2 regions of the Clostridium amazonense genome follow, and region 2 is predicted to be linked to the other one. Evidence: riboswitches for the same ligand, from Rfam matches in the RefSeq annotation. Region 2 holds a riboswitch; the other holds the start of a gene.
The links. A riboswitch is a leader RNA that binds a small molecule or an ion and turns the genes downstream of it on or off. The one in region 2 is predicted to bind cyclic di-GMP.

Region 1: another riboswitch for cyclic di-GMP. It lies ahead of AC07E4_RS13030 (cell wall-binding repeat-containing protein); the one in region 2 lies ahead of AC07E4_RS01740 (carbohydrate-binding protein).

What each region holds. Positions count from the first base shown of each region.
Region 1 covers NZ_JBWKMH010000031.1:96,834-101,372, reverse strand. The annotation lists gene AC07E4_RS13030 (cell wall-binding repeat-containing protein) at 1-2,243, opposite strand, end outside; cyclic di-GMP riboswitch class II at 2,458-2,541, opposite strand; gene AC07E4_RS13025 (hypothetical protein) at 3,128-3,295, opposite strand; gene AC07E4_RS13020 (hypothetical protein) at 3,507-4,539, opposite strand, start outside.
Region 2 covers NZ_JBWKMH010000003.1:190,364-194,902, reverse strand. The annotation lists gene AC07E4_RS01750 (GNAT family N-acetyltransferase) at 1-374, opposite strand, end outside; gene AC07E4_RS01745 (GNAT family N-acetyltransferase) at 477-992, opposite strand; gene AC07E4_RS01740 (carbohydrate-binding protein) at 1,301-1,783, opposite strand; cyclic di-GMP riboswitch class II at 1,808-1,891, opposite strand; gene htpG (molecular chaperone HtpG) at 2,020-3,894, opposite strand; gene AC07E4_RS01730 (VanZ family protein) at 4,299-4,539, shown strand, end outside.

The DNA of each region.
Region 1 (4,539 bases), on a different contig from region 2:
ACATCTTCATACTTCATTGTATTTTCTGCTTTTTCTACTGCATCTTTAGCTATTTTCAAATCTGAAATTTTTAATTCTTCTAATGCTTTTTCTATAGTTTCTACAGCTTCATTTATTTCTGCTACTGTTTTGCCTGTAACATCAAAGTTTAGTGCATTTTGTAATGCTTCAAAGCTTTCTACTGTGTAGTTATCTTCTATTAAATTTTTGCTATTTACTTCTGAAACTTTTAAAACAAATTCTTCTTTAACTTCAAATAATATTGTTTTTACTGAATTCATTGCATTACTTGCATTTACTTTTATAGTGTTTACTTCTTCCTCAGTTTTTGCTTCATTTATCACTGCCTCTGCATCTGTTTTTATTTTGTTTATATTATTAAAATTATCAACAGTATAATCTTCTTGCTTATATTTTTCTAACTCTTTATTTAAATCATTTTTTGCATTTTTCTTTACTTCATCAAGCTTTGATTCTTGTGGTGTTTCAGGCTTTTCTGGTGTTTCAGGTTTTGATGATGTACCACCACCTCCGCCAGAACTTGCTCCACCACCAGTAGATGGTTTCGTTATTGTTCCTATATTTTTGTCGCCACCTATAACTTGATCTTTGTTACCTTCTAGTTTTTCAACTTTTCCATTAGTAACATCTATTTTTACATCATTTGCATTACTACTAACTTTTAAAGCTGTAACACTACCATCATTACTTATTTTTGTTCCCTTTGCAGAACCCGTTATTTCAACATTTTTTATTTTAGATTTTTTCTCTATTTTTACTGAAGCTTCTTCGCCATTTACTTTAACACTATTTATTTCTCCTCCAAGCTTCACTTCAGATTTTTTTCCTTCAACCACAATTTCTTTTATGTTTCCAGATATGTATGTCTTAACTTTTTCCCCAATTGTTAATTTAGTTACTACTCCATTTTTACCATTTACAATTGATGAACCTGTTTTATCATTAACTTCTATATTATGTATTGTTCCATTATTTAAAAGTGTTCCACTTTTTATTTCATTTAAAATCACTTTTCCCTTTAATTCGCCCTGATTTATAACGTCACCTTTAGGCATGTCTACCTTAATTTCGCCACTAAAATTACCATTTAGCTCTACAACTATTTCTTTATTACTTTTTATTTCATAATTCTCTTTAACATCTGTTTTTGGAGTAAACTTAATTAATTCCCCATACTTTGAATTTTCTACAGCAGATTCTAACTCTTTTACTGTGCTAACTTCAATTCCTTTAGTTACATTTAGTACTTCATAAAGTTCTTTTAGTGATTTTTCATTTATACCAAAACCAACTTGTGTTAAAGCTTTTATTTGCTTTTCTTTTAAGAATTCTTTTTGTACTTTTGAAACTTCTGTTCCTAAAAGCATAACTGGTGCTCCTTCTTTTGCTGCTAAAGAACCTGATGACAATGCATCTACAAGTTCACTTTCTTTACTAGCACCATCTTTAGCTACATAAATATTTTTTAATTCTTTTTCATCATAAAACTTCTTTAAAACTTCTCCATTAGTTTCTCTTCTATCTTGTCCACCAATTCTTAATGCTTTTATACTATTTGCATTTTCATCAGAAACTACAGCATTTCCACCTATAACATAAGTTTCAGATATTTCGTTATCCTTTACGAACTTATCAGCACCTCTTAAACTTTTCCCATCTGATAATAAAACTGCCATACCTTTTTTTGCAGCTGGAGAAGCAATACTCATTGCATCAGCAAGTCTTCCATCTAATCCATTAACAACAGCAACAGCTTTAGCATCTAATTTTTCTGCCACTTTAAGTGAAGTTTCAAATCTATTTTTTCCTAATATTCTGAAAGTTTTAATTCCCATAGCCTCTAATTCATTAACTACATTTTTAGATACTACACCTTCACCACCAACAATAGAAACATTTTTAACTTTTAATCTTTCAAGTTCTTTTTTGGTTGATTGAGATAACTTGTCCATTTCTGTTAATAAAATTGGAGCATTCTTCATCTTTGCATAAGGTGTTGCTGCAAGAGCATCTGAAAGTGCTGCTCCATTAACTAAAACTGCTGTATCTGAAATTTTCCATCCCTCTTTACTAACCTCAATAGCTGACTCATATCTTGTAGCACCTGCTAACAACTTTTCACTAATAACATCCTTTGACTCGACAGCAAATACGCTTGTTCCAACAGAGCCTAAAGTTGCCCCTAAAAGAAGTGTTGAAATAATTTTTGACCCTTTTCTCATGAAATTCTCTCCCTCTTATACATAAAATTTCCCTTTATACCATTACCATTCATAGCTGAATTTATGACACAATTTAAAAATTTGAAGTGATACTTGCTATTTTAATATGTTTTTTTAATTGATAATTCAATTTAGACTTGAATTGACACAATTCCGACCATATAAAAATTATGTCACAATAAAAAACACCTATAACAATAATTCACTAAAAATTATTGTCATAGGTGGGTTGCTCTACTTGCTCCGCATAATCTAAGAGCCCAAATACAGATTATACATCATAACTCCCTACTTATTATATGATGTATATCTAAGTTCTAGATTACACCCTTATTAATTACCACTTTTAAATTTATATTCATAATCATTTTATATTTATACCAAGAATTAAATTAAATATTGTAATAATATTTAATTTAAATTCTTAATATATTTTAAAATGCGTTTGGACTATCTCATATTTTTCTAAACTTTATAAGACTTTATTCAACATAAACCCTTATAAAATAACCATATTTAAATCTTAAACAATTTATTTTTCATAATATTAAATAATTTAATATTTTTTCCTCAATTACAATTAAAATTATATATTCTTTGTATATTTATTTCAAATATTTTATTATTACTTATTTTGACCTTTTTCTTACATTTTAGACATTTTTCTTAAATCCTTGTCACTTTCTTATCATTAATCAGCAAAAGAAAGTTTTTTTGTGTAACCTGGAATTCATTCTAAGACACTTTCCATTTGATTAATTGCAATTTATAATTTTATTACCCTATCAAGGGATACCAGCATTGAAATCTATTTTTTTGTAACCCTGAATTCATTCCGGGATATTCCTCCTTGTTTTATTACAATTTTATAGTTTATATCCATATTAAGGTCCACCTGGATTCAAATCCCGGCTACATAAAATAGAAATTCCAGCTACGTTTAAACATAACATCCAAATTCCCTGTAATCCGAAATTCATGTGCTTTGTAACTCGTAATTCATTCCCAGCTATTCGCCTTTGATTTATTGTAATTTTGTAATTTATATCCACATCACAGGTCACCGGGATTAAAATCCCGGCTACGTTAATAACAAATTCTAGCTACGTTTTAAAAAATCTCAATTTACTTTTGTTAATTTATTTTTTAATACCAATCTTTTTGTATTTTGGAATTTATTCCAAAATACTCTCAATAAATAAAAAATGAATGAACCAGTTAAATAACTAGTTCATTCATTTATATTATATTAAAAATTCATTATTAATTTGCTTTTAAATCTAATCTTAAATTAACTACTTCCTTATCATCAGTATACTCATCATCATATCTATATATATCTAATGTAAGATTTACAACTTCAGCCCTATTGCTTTTACTCACAATACCATCTGTTCCAACAATATTATTGTCACTATTTGCTATTTTTACTCCATATTTATATTTAGAAGACATTTTGCTATATATATTATCTAATATGTTATCTTGATAGTTAATTTCTCCAAGTTTATCTTGTTTTAAATTAAAAATAAAATTTTCAAATTCTAAATCGTCTTCCACTTGATATACATTTTTAACTAATTTATCTTGAATTTCATTCCACCCCATACCTAAACAAGTAAGACTTTTTCTATTTTCTTTTATACTTTCAACTTTCCCTCTAATTTCCTCTAAGCTTTTTTCATCTAATTCTTTTCCTTCATACTTGCTCATTTCATTTAATTTTTCATTTATAATAACTACTAATTCACTTTTTAATATTTCTTCTATTTTGCTTAAATCATTATTTTTTTCATTTAAAATTTTCATTGCTATTTTTTCTTTATAAACATCTTCAACATTATAAAATCCTTCAACTCTTAAGTTATCCATTAGTTTTGTTAATTCTTCAGCATTATCTGCATTAATTATATTATCAATATCATTTTTAGATAACTCTAATGATTCATCTAAAAACTTTGATATATTTCTTAAATCTTCAAAATAATCATATCCTAACTTTCTTTCATCAATTAAATCTAAAAACTTATTAGCAACTATATTTTGATTTATTTTTAATAAACTGTCATATTTTTCAAATGGTGTTTTATCTTCTATTAAATCAATATATTTTAATGATTTTAAAACATCCATAATATCTGTGTTTCTATGTATAACTTTTATTCTATCTACAATTTGTTGCTTTATATTGCTTTCCATTTTAATATCATCACATTCTTGATAATCCTTATCTTTTAATGTTCCTTTTTTTATAGTTACAGTTACATTGTCTTTTAAAGGTTTAGTAAATTTTACA
Region 2 (4,539 bases):
ATTACTTTTGTACATTTATATGCACCCATTCCTATATATTTTTTACATTCTACATTAAACTTATCTTCATAAACTTTTGATATTTTTGATATAAAATCAGGTTCACCTGATACTCCACTTATGCTATTTTCATTAAGTACATCACAAAGTTCATTTGTTACAATATCAAGCTTTTCCTCAGCCATATCCTGTATTGCCCAAATCCACATATCATGCCCTGGATTGCACATTGCTATTAAATCATCTTCTTCTGTCTTTAAAGCTAAAACTTCATTTCCCTCACTTATTCTATAAAAAAGATTAAATTGGACATCATAATCCTTAAATGGTTTTTTAAGTAAAACATCACTATCACTTTTAAAACAACTTAACATATATCCCCATCCCCTTTTATACAATTTTAATTTTTTTATATTAATTTGACTTGTGTATTAAAAATATTTTTTAAATTTAATATACAAGTCAAATATTTAAATCTACTTAATAAGTTTATAATTATATCTAGCCATTATATATTCATCCTCATAAATTCCATTTCTTATGATTGCATATTTTCTTTTTCCTTCAATTACAAATCCTAATGATTTATAAAGGCTTATAGCTTTTTCATTGTCCACAAATACGCCTAACTCTATTCTAACTAACATTAACCAATTATCTGCTATATCAAGTAATTCTTTCATAAGCGCTGTTCCAATACCATTTCCTTGGTAATCTTTTCCTATACTTATTCCCATACTTCCTGAATGTCTTACTCTATTAGATTTGTTTACAGATAAAGAAGCTACTCCTATAACTTTTTTCACTCCATCTTCTAATATTTCAGCCACTATCATATGATCATTTTCTGTAAGATTATCAATAATTCTTTGTGATCTTGAAATTCTTTCACTAACAATCCCCATTGTATTTTCTCTTACACCATCTTGACGTCTTATTTCATTTATAAACTCTGCATCTTCTTTTACTACTGGCCTTATTAAAAAGTTCATTTAATCATCCCCTAAATCACAAAATTTTCTTAACATTATTCTTGAAGTATTTTTCATTCAATTCACTAAATTTAAAATTTATATAAAAAAAACACTACGAATTCACTTTAGTAGTGACTCCGTAGTGGTATCTACGTGTAGGATTAATCCCTGTGTCGCTCACTTTTGCTTAGACACACTCACTTTATGTATTTATAATATACATTTTCCAATAAATTGTCAACTTAATTTCCATTTATTCAAATTATTGTTTAAATAAAACAAAAAGCTATAGTACAATATTATTTATACTATAGCTTACTACTTTTCTATTTAACTAACTCCCAAAACATTGGTGCTTCACATGGATTCCAACCTGGTTGTGCATAATGGAATCTTTTGCATTTATAAATATTTGAATTATAACTTACAATATCACCTTTTTGATATGGAACTTTGCTACTTTCAACGTGAGTTTCATCTGTATACCATTCTGGCACAACACCTACTGATTTCCAAAACATTCTTGCTTCACTTGGATTCCAGCCTAGTTGAGGATAATGAAATCTTTTGCATTCATATACTTTACCGTTATAAATTGCAATACTACCTTTTATGTAAGGGTTCTTTTCATTTTGATTTAATCCTTCTTGTGCGTTCCAAATACTCATTGGACTTTCTTCATCTACTACATTATATTGAATTTTAGAACTCTCCATTGTTTTAGCTGTAACTGTAGGAATCACTCCTCCAAATACCATTGCTGTACCTAAAAATAATGATGTAATAACTTTAACTTGTTTACTTTTCATATTAACACTCCTAATTTTTTTTAATTATAATTAGGTCGGTTGCACTACTAACTCCATATAATTTAAGTGCCCACATACAAATTATACTTCTTCATTTCCTAAATTTATTATATAATACTTTATTTTCCTTGTAAATAAAATTCTTTATTTTCTTATTTTTCCTTAAAAGGATCTTTATTTATAAAATATAAAATGGTTTCTATTACCTAAATAATAGAAACCATTTTAATATCACATTATTTCATTATTTTACAGATGTTATTTGTAAATTCTACTGGATCATTTATAGCTAATCCTTCTATAAGTAAAGCTTGATTATATAATAAATCTGTATATAATTTGAATTTTTCTTCATCTTTTTCATGAGCATCTTTTAAAGCTTTAAATACTTCATGATTTTCATTTATCTCTAAAATTTTATCCGCTTTTACATCTTGACCATTTGGCATAGCTTTTAAAACTTTTTCCATCTCTATTGAAAGTTCACCTTCATTAGATAAACATACTGGATGATTTTTTAATCTCTTTGAAGCTTTAACTGATTTAACTTTATCAGCCAATACATTTTTCATAGCTTCAAAAACTCCTTTATTCTCTTCATTTTCAGATAAATTTTTATCGTCTTCTGTCTCTATTCCTAAATCACTACTAGATACAGATTTAAATTCTTTTTCTTTATAATTCATCATCATTTTAATTGCAAATTCATCTACTTCTTCAGTAAAGTATAATATCTCATATCCTTTATCTAATACTAATTCTGTTTGTGGAAGTTTCTCAATTCTTTCCACTGAATCACCAACAGCATAGTAGATGTATTTTTGATCTTCTGGCATTCTAGATACATATTCATTTAAAGTTACCATTTTCTTTTCTTTAGATGAATAGAACATTAATAAATCTTGAAGTACATCCTTATTGCTTCCAAATTCACTATATACACCATATTTTAATTGAGAGCCAAAAGTTTTATAGAATTTCTCATATTTTTCTCTATCATTTTTTAATAGATTTTCAAGTTCACCTTTTATTTTATTTTTTATATTTTTAGCTATTAATTTTAATTGTCTATCATGTTGTAATATTTCTCTAGATATGTTAAGTGAAAAATCTTCTGAATCAACTATACCTTTTACAAATCCAAAGTAGTCTGGTAATAAATCACCACATTTATTCATTATTAAAACACCATTTGAATAAAGCTCTAATCCTTTTTCATACTCTTTTGTATAGAAATCATATGGAGCTTTTTCTGGAATAAATAATATTGAATTATAACTTACCATACCATCTACACTAATATGAACATGTTTTATAGGTTTATCAAATCCAAAGTGTTTTTCACTATAGAAGTTATTATAGTCTTCTTCAGTAAGTTCATTTTTATTTTTTCTCCAAATAGGAACCATGCTATTTACTGTTTCTTCTTCTTTATATTCCTCGTATTCTTCTTCACTACCTTCTTTTAACTTATTTTTTGTTAATTCCATTTTAATTGGATATCTTATAAAGTCAGAATACTTTTTAATTAAATTTCTTAAACTATATTCATCTAAATAATCATCAAAATTTTCATCTTCTGTATTATCTTTAATTTTTAATATTATTTCTGTACCTACAGAATCTCTATCACATTCTTCAATTGTATATCCTTCTACCCCTTGTGATTCCCATCTGTAAGCTTTATCGCTTCCAAAAGCTTTAGTTATAACAGTAACTTTATCCGCTACTAAAAATGCTGAATAAAACCCAACACCAAACTGGCCAATTATATCATGACCTTCTTCTAATTCATTTTCTTTCTTAAATTGAAGTGAACCACTCTTTGCAATAACTCCTAAATTGTTTTCTAACTCTTCTTCAGTCATTCCAATACCAGTATCACATATTCTTAACACTCTATTCTCTTTTTCTGGCATTACTTTAATATAATAATCTTCTTTGTTAAAAGTTAACGAATCATCACTTAATGTTTTATAATAAATCTTATCAATTGCATCACTTGCATTAGATAATAACTCTCTTAAAAAAATCTCTCTATGAGTATAAATTGAATTAATCATAATGTCTAATAATCTCTTAGACTCTGCTTTAAATTGTTTAGTTTCCATTTTCAAATGCTCCCTTCACCATAAAGACTATATATTTAATTTATTTTTATTTCTATTTTGTTAGCACTATATCACAACGAGTGCTAACAGCATATCTTTTATATACCATATTTAAAAATGCATGTCAAGTTCATGAATTAAACTTTTAACTTAATACTTTGTTTTGACATTTTATAATTTTATAAATATATTACCAATTATCCTAATTCAACTTTAATTAAAATTGTTAAATATTGATTAATTTCTATTATTAATTATTTACTACAAAAATTTATTAATTCTACTTAATTATGAATTAAATTAAACGAAGTTATTATAATCATATTAATTGTTTCACTGTACAAAATATAGTTAAACATATTAATTTATTTATGAACTATTTAAAATTTAGGAGGTTTTCTATTTTGAGTGCTTATTTATTTCCAATAAAAGTAGCAGTATTATTATTTCCAATATTAACTTCTATAATATGCATTCCATATGCTGTATATAATTATAGAAAATATGGAACAAATAACAAATTTAAAATATTTATTTTTTATACATTTGTTTTTTATTGTATTACAGCTTTTTTTATGACTTTATTACCATTACCACAAGTTGATGAACCTTTTTTTACAGGCTCTAATACTCAACTGATTCCAT